Regions from separate parts of the Methylobacterium sp. 1973 genome, predicted to be linked through region 1. Evidence: predicted binding sites of a transcription regulator. Region 1 holds the regulator's gene; each other region holds the start of a gene.
The links. The regulator LexA, encoded in region 1, represses DNA repair genes until DNA is damaged. The targets are predictions, from matches to a motif close to TGTTCNNNNTGTGTTCNG.

Region 1 (3,269 bases):
GATCGCCCTGGCCCGGGAGCCGGAGGGCCTGCTCGGCCCGAGCTTCCAGATGTCCTTCGGCGCCGTGGCCGGGCTGATCGCCTGCGCGCGGCTGATCGACGGGCGGCTGTTCGTGCGCCACGGGGCGGGCCGGCTCGGTCGGCTCGTCGGCAGCGGCCTCTCGGCGGTCACCGGGACCCTGGCCACGACCCTGGTGGCGCAGGTCGCGACCGCGCCCTTCGCCACCTACCATTTCCAGACGATCCAGCCCTTCGGCCTCGTCGGCAACGCCCTGACCCTGCCGCTCGTCTCCCTCGTGGTGATGCCCTCCGCGGTGATCGGGATCCTCGCCTATCCCTTCGCCCTCGACCGCCCGATCTGGTGGCTGATGGGTCAGGCGGTGGGGGGCATGCTCGCCGTCTCCCATTGGATCGCCGGGTTCGAGCGGGCCATCGTGGTCGTACCGGCCTTCGGCACCGCGGCGCTGTTCCTGCTGACCGCGGGCCTGCTGCTCGCGACGTTACCGGCCTCCCGCCTGCGCTGGCTCGCCGTGCCGCCGATCCTGCTCGGACTCGTCGTCGCGGCCCGACCCGACCGCTACGACCTCTATGTCGATCGGCAGGGTGCGGGGGCCGCGGTGCGGGGGCCGGACGGACGGCTCGCGGCCCTCGGCAGCCCGTCCGGCTTCGTTCTCGAACAATGGCTGAAGGCGGACGGCGACGGACGGGGAGCCGGGGCACTGATCGTCCGATCGGGCAGCGGCCGCTGTGACCGGCTCGGATGCACCGCGCGCCTGCCGGACGGACGGGCGGTCGCCCTGGTCCGGGACCGGCGGGCCTTCCCGGAGGATTGCGCCCGCGCCGCGGTGCTGATCACGGGCCTCGTGGCCCCACCGTCCTGCACCGGCCCCCTGGTGATCGACCGGCGCGTCCTGGCCGCCCAGGGCGCCGTCGCCCTCAGGTCCGACGGCGAGAGCTTCGTCGCCCGTCACGCCCGGGCCGATGGCCGCGCCGTGCCCTGGCGACCACGCTCGGAACACGGGCCGGGATCACCACAACCGGTCACCGCGCCCTCCGCGGAGGCCCGCGCCTCTGACGACGGGGCGACAACGCCTCCGGAAACCGATGCGTCGGGCGGGGACCTCGCCCCCGGCAACGCGCCGGCCGAGCCGCTTCAGTAGCGGCGGACGAGGCTGACGAGGCGGCCCTGGATCCGGACCCGGTCCGGCCCGAGGACGCGCGTCTCGTAGGCCGGGTTGGCGGCCTCCAGGGCGATCGAGGAGCCGCGGCGGCGCAGACGCTTGAGCGTCGCCTCCTCGTCGTCGATCAGCGCCACGATGATGTCGCCGGTATTGGCCGTGTCCTGCTTGCGGATCACCACGAGGTCGCCGTCGAGGATGCCGGCCTCGACCATCGAGTCGCCGCGCACCTCCAGGGCATAGTGCTCGCCGCCGGCCACGAAATCCGGCGACAGGGTGATGGCATGGCTCTGGTTCTGGATCGCCGAGACCGGCGTACCGGCGGCGATCCGGCCCATCACCGGGATCGAAATGGCACGACCGGCGTCGTCGATCATCCGCGTGCTGGCCGGGGCCGGCGGATGCTTGGACTTGCCGCCCTCGACCACGCTCGGGGTGAAACGGCGCGGCTCGGCCGGGGCCGAAGATGGGGCCGAAGATGGGACCGTCTGGCTCAGGCTCTCGGGAATGCGGATCACCTCGATGGCGCGCGCCCGATTCGGCAGGCGCCGGAGGAAGCCGCGCTCCTCCAGGGCCGTGATCAGCCGGTGGATGCCGGATTTCGACTTGAGGTCGAGGGCGTCCTTCATCTCGTCGAAGGACGGCGGGACGCCGCATTCCTGCATCCGGCTCTGGATGAAACGCAGGAGGTCCAGCTGCTTGCGCGTGAGCATCGAAGGGGGACTCGCGGCTTGGCAGACCGCCCCGTGACGGTCTCTGAAACAAATCACGAACAGGTTAAACGTTCCGCAAGTGTTCCGCAAGGGCGGCACCGCTACGCTTGGCGCGTCGCTCCGCGCTCGCGGGAGCAAGGTCGAGAAACGCATTGACGGCGCAAGCGGAGCCGTTTCAATGCACCGCGGCGCCCCGCCGGGAAGGCGGCGGATCCGGGCCGCGGGCTGGGACCCTCTTGGGATGACGAGGATGCGACGACCCGCAGCTCTGCTGCCCCTCGGCCTCGCCGCCCTCGGCCTCGCCGGCTGCACCACCGGGTTCTCCTACATCTCGCGGAACTACGTGGCGCTCACCCCCCAGGTGGTGACGATCGGCTGCAAGGAGCCCTACGAGGTCTACGACAACCGGCAGATGCGCCGGATGCTGATCGTCTCGAACGCCCTGCGCGAATATACCGGCTGCAACCTGAGCGAGGCCCGGATCGATCCGGAGCCGGACGCCACCCGGGTGAAGCGCTTCCGCACCGCCGCTCGGGCCTATCTCGACGAGACCGTGCGCGAGGATTGCCGGATCACCGGCGAGACCGTGTTCGATCCGCTGAAGACCGAGTTCGCCTACGCCTGCGACACGCCGATCGAGAAGCGTGGCACCGTGGTCCCCCGCCTGCCGGGCCGCAATCCCGGTCTGGCCCGCTGACCGACCGGCGGCGCGCCGTCAGGCGCCCGGCTTCGGGAAGGTCCGTTCCGCCGCGTCGCCGGCGGCGGCGAGCAGGGCGCGGGCGAAGGCCCGGGCTTCCGCCCGGTCGAGAACGATCGCGGCGGTGACCGGCGCGCCGCCGAGGTCGGCCAGGGCGAGTTCCAGGCGCACCCCGTCGGGCACGGCGGTCGCCTGCAGGCTCCAGCCGGAGCCCCGATCCGTGCTCTCCGCCATCACATGTCCCTCCCGCCTGCCCCGGGAAAACGCCGCAGGCGCCCGCCGGAACCGGCCGTGCGCGGGACTGTTCCCGAGCCGTGCCCAGCGCTTCCCTGCCTCGCCTGTCCGCTTACCTCAAGGCCGCAGGCCCCGGACTCGTGGTGATGCTGGCCGATACGGATGTCGGAAGCCTCATCACGGCGGCCCAGAGCGGGGCGCGTTGGGGCTATTCGCTCCTGCTCCTCCAGATCCTGCTGGTGCCGATCCTGTACGTCGTCCAGGAGCTGACGGTGCGGCTCGGGACCGCCACCGGACGCGGCCACGGCGCGTTGATCCGGGAGCGCTACGGGCCGGTCTGGGCCTGGATCTCGTACGGCGGCCTCGTGGTCGCCGGCATCGGCGCCATCGTCACGGAATTCTCCGGCATCGCCGGCATCGGGGACCTGTTCGGGGTGCCGCGGCTCGT
Region 2 (3,269 bases), on a different contig from region 1:
GCATCAGGCCGAGGGCGCTGCCGCCCTTGGCCCGCGGATTGTAGTTGCTCTCGCGCTTGACGACGGCGTGAACGAAGCTTGCCGGCACGCCGTTCGCCTTGGCCTGCTGCTCGATCAACGCGTCGATATTGTCGTGCGCGCTCTGCCCGAAGGCGGCTGCGGGCACGACCGCGAGGACGGCGGCCAGGATGAGGCGATGCATTCCGAGACCCGGTGCTGCTTGTTCTGTGGTCAAGCTAGGTCACGGGGAAATGAGGCCGGAAAGCGGCCCCGGTTCGGCAGCCTGTGGGCGGCCGGGGTGTCGGGAGCGTTTGTGATCCGCGGGCCACAGCGACGCGTCACGCGGCGGCGCGGCGATCCAAAGGGATGCCCGGGGCGGCGGCCGGGCGGTCAGGGAAGGAGGAAGCGCTCGACCGCATGGGCGAAGCCGTCCGCGTCGTTGCTGTCGGTGACCGCGCGCGCAGCCGCCTTCACCGCCGCTTCGGCATTGCCCATCGCCACGGAGAATCCGCTTTGCGCGAACATCGGACGGTCGTTGCCGGCGTCGCCGAAGGTGGCGATCCGCTCCGGCGGGATGGCGAGATGCGCGCTCATCCAGGTGACGAATCGCCCCTTGTCGAGATGGGGTGGCGTCACGTCGAGGTAGTATTTCTGCGAACGGTGGATGGTGGCTTGACCGGCCAGGGCCGAACCGATCCGGGCTTCGCAGGCTGCCAGATGGGCGTGGTCGCGGCTGACGCCGACGATCTTGGCTGCGCTCCCCATGAGTGGGCCGAGATCGGCGACGACGCGGGGCTCCGCGCCGATCGTGCGGCGTTCGAGGTCGGTATAGGGACCCTCCGGGTCGCGCAGCCACCACGCCCCCTCGGCGAAAACCCAGACGTCCAGTCCCTCGGCCAACAGCCGGTCGAGGGCCGACCGGGCCGCCGCCTCGGGGATGGTTCGTTCCTCGATGGTCGAGAGGTCCGGCCGCACGACGCTCGCGCCGTTGAACGCCCCCATCGGCAGGTCGAGCTCGAGTTCGGCGACCAGATTCCGCAGCCCGATCGGCGGCCGGGCCGAGGCGATGCTGAAGCCGATGCCGGCCGCTCTCAGCCGCCGGACGGCCGTGACCGTCGCCTCGGTCAGGCGCTTGTCGCCGGTCACCAGGGTTCCATCGACGTCCGAGATCACCAGGGCGATGCCCGAAGCCTTGCCGGATCCTGCAATCATCCGCTCACTTCCCAACGGTATCCCGGCGCATTTCGGCCGCGAGTTCCGCGACCACCCGGTCGGCAATGGCCTCGGGCGATTCGCGGATGCCGACCGTGATCGGGTGTTCATCGGCCCCCGGAATCTCCAGGGCCGCGAACTGGCTGTCCAAGAGACGCGGCGGCATGAAATGGCCCTGCCGCTCGGCGAGGCGCTGCGCGATCAGGGTCCGGTCGCCGTCCAGATAGACGAGGCGAACCCGCTGGCTCCCGCGGGTGAGAACGTCCCGGTACGCGCGGCGGAGGGCCGAACAGGCCACCACGCCCGACTCGCCAGCGTCGAGGCGCTGCTGGATCCAAGTCGCAATCCGGGCCAGCCAGGGCGCGCGATCCGCATCGTCGAGGGCGAGGCCCGCATGCATCTTCGCCACGTGCTCCGGCGTGTGAAAGCTGTCGCCGTCCACGAAGATCCAGCCAAGCGTCTCGGCGATCAGCGCCGCCACGGTGCTCTTCCCGGAACCCGAGACGCCCATGACAACGAGCACCTGACCGGCGGCGGCCGTTCCGGCATCCGGCGCCGGCTCCGATTGGGACGTCATCCGGACCACCCTGGCTCCGAGGCGCGTCGGGGCGCTGCCCTTCACATCAATAGGAGCGGGTTTCCAGAAGGGAAGATCGCCGGGGATGCAAACGGGCTGCGGCGCCCGCAGGAACCGCGGCGCGGCCGGGCGCGTTCACCCCGCAGACGCCGAACATTTAGGGAACATGAGTCGCATGGCTAGCACAACCGCGAAGGCAACACCGAAGGCCGGCCGGGGTACCGGATCGCATCAGGACGCTACGGAGAACCCCAAGACCGACCCGAAGGACGTGTCGAACCAGATCAAGGATCCGGATCAGTGGACGACTGGCGGCGAGCCGATGACCGGCGCGCAGGCCTCCTATCTGAAGACGCTCTCGGAAGAGGCCAAGGAGCCGGCGGCGTTCGATCCTGACCTCGACAAGGCCGAAGCCTCGAAGCGGATCGACGATCTTCGCCACAAGGCCGACCACGCCTGAGCCAAGCCGGGCGCGTTTCCCCCGGGCGCGCTTGCCCGGGGCGCGCCCGTCGCCGTGTACGTCCGGGCGGCGTATCCCGGCCGGAATGGACAAGGTGGCCTGTTTCGAACACCTCGTTAAGCCGGCGGCAATGGCGAGAGGTTATGCCCCATTCAGCGCGTGAGGCCGCGCGGGCAGCGGGACTAAGAAGGCACGTTCGACCATGGATGAGCCGGGCGGCGGCGAAGCAGGACGGCGTGCGGTGCGGATTCCGACGGCGTTCGGCTTGACGGATCGGATTCGTGCCGAGGCCGTACGGTTCGTCCGCGACGTCCACGGATCCACGGCAATGGAATACGCCCTGCTCGGCGGCATGATCTTCCTCGTCGCCGTCGGCAGCATCCGGTACTACGTGTCCCGCGTCAGCGTCGTCTACGGCGACATCACCGCGGCAGTCACGCAGGGAAATTGAGCCGATCGGTCGCGGGATTTTTGGCCATTGGGCTGGAGCGACCAATGTGCGGCCGCTGATGACGTCCCGATTTGTATCTCGATATTTCGACCGCGGGCGAACGCCCGGCATTCGTCGTCTCTATGCCCCGAAAAAGCTGTGCTTAACGAGGATGACTTCGCAGTCTTGGCCGTGCCGGCTGGAGTGTGGCTCACCCGCTACGGACACCTGGGCCGCCATGGGCTAGGCACGGGCTCGGCAATACCGATGGGCAACATCTGGATGCGCAAACTTCCCCTTGTCCTGCTCGCCGTCACGGCGATGTCGGGCTGCACGTACCTGCCTGCGGCGGGTCCGACGGCGAGCGCGATCCAGGCGGGGGCGGAGGTGGCCACCGCCGACGGCGGCCTGATCGCCCGCTACGAGATCATCGACGTCACGCCCTCGGTGGTCGAGGCCCTGCGCGGCCGGCCGCTGGACAGTCTGCTCGCCTCCTTCGGCGACCATCGTCCCTCCTCGGAGCCGGTGATCGGCGTCGGCGACATGGTCTCGGTCTCGATCTGGGAAGCCGGGTCGGGCGGCCTGTTCTC
Region 3 (3,269 bases), 430 kb from region 1:
GCGGCAGTTGCACGCAGGGACCGCCCCGGGGGGCAGACAGGGCGTGCTTCCGACGCAGACCGCGTCCCCGCGGCTTCATGTGGGATGTCAGGGCAGGCGCGCAAAGTCTTGGTCAAACAGCCAAGTTTCCGGTTCTGCGTCAGCGGCGCGCGCCGGTCCGGTCACCCCTGCGGCGGCCGGTCTCGCGCGGCGGCGCGGGAGCTTGTATAGGAACCGCGATCCCGAATTCCCGTCCTCGCGCTTCGGGCGACCGATCCTCGGTTGCCCGCGCCGGGCCTGTCCGACCCGAATGCCATGACCGCCACGCCTGCTCCCCGCGGCCCCGCTTCCGGAGCCGAATCCAAAATCACGGCCCCCAAGATCTCGTTCGTGTCGCTGGGCTGCCCCAAGGCGCTGGTCGATTCCGAGCGGATCCTCACCCACCTGCGCGCCGAGGGCTACGAGCTGGCCCGGCGGCACGACGGCGCCGACGTGGTGATCGTCAACACCTGCGGCTTCCTCGATTCGGCCAAGGCGGAGTCGCTCTCGGCCATCGGCGAGGCCATGGCGGAGAACGGCCGGGTGATCGTCACCGGCTGCATGGGCGCGCAGCCGGAGGAAATCCGCGAGAAGTATCCGGATCTCCTGGCGGTGACCGGGCCCCAGGCCTACGAGTCGGTGGTGGCCGCCGTCCACGAGGCGGTGCCGCCGGCCCACGACCCGTTCCTCGACCTCGTGCCGCCGCAGGGGATCAAGCTCACCCCGCGCCACTACGCCTACCTGAAGATCTCGGAGGGGTGCAGCAACCGCTGCAGCTTCTGCATCATCCCGTCCCTGCGCGGGAACCTCGTGAGCCGCCCCGCCGCCGACGTGCTGCGCGAGGCCGAGAAGCTGGTGAAGGCCGGCGTGAAGGAGCTGCTCGTCGTCTCGCAGGACACCAGCGCCTACGGCGTCGACATCCGCTACGCCGAGAGCCCGTGGCGCGACCGGCAGGTCCGGGCCAAGTTCTACGACCTGACCAAGGAGCTCGGCGAGCTCGGGGCCTGGGTGCGGCTCCACTACGTCTACCCCTACCCGCACGTGGACGAGGTCATCCCGCTGATGGCCGAGGGCAAGGTGCTCCCATACCTCGACATGCCGCTCCAGCATGCGAGCCCCTCGGTGCTCAAGCGGATGCGCCGCCCCGGCAACCAGGAGCGCCAGCTCGACCGGATCCGGAGCTGGCGGCAGATCTGCCCGGACCTCGCGATCCGCTCGACCTTCATCGTCGGCTTCCCCGGCGAGACCGAGGCCGAGTTTGAGGAGCTGCTGGCCTGGCTGCAGGAGGCCAAGCTCGATCGGGTCGGCTGCTTCGAGTACGAGCCGGTGGCGGGCGCCACCGCCAACGCGCTCGGCGACCTCGTGCCGCCGGAGGTCAAGGCCGAGCGCAAGCGCCGGTTCATGGAGACGCAGAACGGGATCGCGCTGCGGCTCCAGCGGGCCAAGGTCGGCAAGCGGCTGCCGATCATCGTCGATGCCGTCGAGGGCGGGGTCGCGCGGGGCCGGTCCAAGGCCGACGCGCCGGAGATCGACGGCACTGTCCACGCCGCCTTCCGGCGCCCGGTGCGGGTCGGCGATATCGTCACCGTGAAGATCGACCGGGCCGAGGCCTACGATCTCTACGGCAGCGTGGCCTGAGGCGGCGCGCCGTAGCGACTTTCCAAACCGCGCCCTCATCCTGAGGTGCCGGAGCGCAGCGGAGGCCTCAAAGGAGGTCTCCAGAAGGCACGGCGATCCCTGGAGCCCTCCTTCGAGGCCCGCTGCGCTCCGGCACCTCAGGATGAGGGCGCGGGTGGGACATCTCTGTTGACGCAATGTCCAGCGCGGCTTGACCCCGCCGGCCCGCCGCGCTTTTTCGGAACAGAGTAGGAACCCACGGCGGATCTCCGAGGCGGCGATGGATCCGGAGGTCGCGCTCCGAAAAATCATCCACATCGACATGGACGCGTTCTACGCCTCCGTGGAGCAGCGCGACGACCCGTCCTTGCGCGGCCTGCCCCTGGCGGTGGGCGGCTCGCGGGAGCGGGGCGTCGTTGCGGCGGCGAGCTACGAGGCGCGCAAGTTCGGCGTGCGCTCGGCCATGCCGTCGGCCACGGCCCGGCGGCTCTGCCCGGACCTGCTGTTCGTGAAGCCGCGCTTCGAGGTCTACCGGGCGGTCTCGGAAGAGATCCGCGCGGTCTTCGCCCGGCACACGCCGCTCATCGAGCCGGTGGCCCTCGACGAGGCCTATCTCGACGTCACCGAGAACCTCCTCGGTCTCCCGACGGCGACGGCCGTGGCGAAGGCGATCCGGGCCGAGATCCTGGAGCGCACCGGGCTCGTCGCCTCGGCGGGGGTCTCGTACAACAAGTTCCTCGCCAAGGTGGCGTCCGACCACAGGAAGCCGAATGCCCTGTTCGTCATCACCCCCGCCATGGGGCCGGACTTCGTGGCCGAACTGCCGATCGGCCGGTTCCACGGCGTCGGTCCGGTCACCGAGGCGAAGATGAAGCGGCTCGGGATCGAGACCGGGGCGGATCTCCGCGCTTGGTCGCCCGAGCGCCTGCGCGAGACCTTCGGATCGGCGGGCGCCTACTACCACGCGGTCGCCCGCGGGATCGACGCGCGGCCGGTCCGCGCCCACCGGGTGCGCAAGTCGATCGGGGCGGAGACCACCTTCTCGGAGGACACGGCCGCCTTCGAGGTTCTGGCCGCCCGGCTGGCGCCGCTGTTCGACAAGGTCTGGACCGGGGCCGACGCCAAGGGCATGCGCGCCCGGACCGTGACCCTGAAGCTGAAATTCTCGGATTTCGCCCAGGTCACCCGGGCGAAATCGCTCACCGTTCCCGTGGCCGACCGGGCCAATCTGGAGCGGATCGGCCTCGACCTGCTCGCCGGCCTGTTCCCCCTGCGGCGCAGCGCGCGGCTGATCGGGGTGTCGCTGTCGGGCTTCGCGCAGGACGCGCCCGAGGCGCCGCTCCAGCTCGGGCTGGCGCTCTGACGGGGCACCCCGTCGCGGGGCGGCGCCCCGTCGCGGGGCCCTGTCGCGGAGCGCCGTCGCGCGGCCCGCGCTGATGCGACGCGGGATCGTCGTGCGGTCGCGCACGCCGGGCCCGCGCGGCCGCCCCCACATGGGATCCATCCGGCGCGGACCGGCATTCCCCGGGACCGCGCGCACCGAAGGGTCCGTCCCATGTCGAAGCCCGCCGTCCTGGCCCTGTCCGCCGCGCTCCTGCTGACCGTCCCGGTGGACGCCGCCCGCGCCGACGGCA

Region 2: the regulator LexA is predicted to act here: its motif matches at 1,939-1,956, upstream of ABIC70_RS11650 (DUF3072 domain-containing protein).
Region 3: the regulator LexA is predicted to act here: its motif matches at 1,875-1,892, upstream of dinB (DNA polymerase IV).

What each region holds. Positions count from the first base shown of each region.
Region 1 covers NZ_JBEPLA010000002.1:586,243-589,511, reverse strand. Annotated here, with positions in the region: gene ABIC70_RS06820 (ComEC/Rec2 family competence protein) at 1-1,159, shown strand, start outside; gene lexA (transcriptional repressor LexA) at 1,153-1,890, opposite strand; gene ABIC70_RS06810 (hypothetical protein) at 2,141-2,587, shown strand; gene ABIC70_RS06805 (hypothetical protein) at 2,606-2,821, opposite strand; gene ABIC70_RS06800 (NRAMP family divalent metal transporter) at 2,902-3,269, shown strand, end outside.
Region 2 covers NZ_JBEPLA010000005.1:78,448-81,716, forward strand. Annotated here, with positions in the region: gene ABIC70_RS11635 (lytic transglycosylase domain-containing protein) at 1-202, opposite strand, end outside; gene ABIC70_RS11640 (Cof-type HAD-IIB family hydrolase) at 391-1,212, opposite strand; gene ABIC70_RS11645 (gluconokinase) at 1,217-1,789, opposite strand; gene ABIC70_RS11650 (DUF3072 domain-containing protein) at 1,965-2,249, shown strand; gene ABIC70_RS11655 (Flp family type IVb pilin) at 2,452-2,700, shown strand; gene ABIC70_RS11660 (polysaccharide biosynthesis/export family protein) at 2,962-3,269, shown strand, end outside.
Region 3 covers NZ_JBEPLA010000002.1:153,262-156,530, forward strand. Annotated here, with positions in the region: gene rimO (30S ribosomal protein S12 methylthiotransferase RimO) at 295-1,656, shown strand; gene dinB (DNA polymerase IV) at 1,916-2,998, shown strand; gene ABIC70_RS04540 (hypothetical protein) at 3,191-3,269, shown strand, end outside.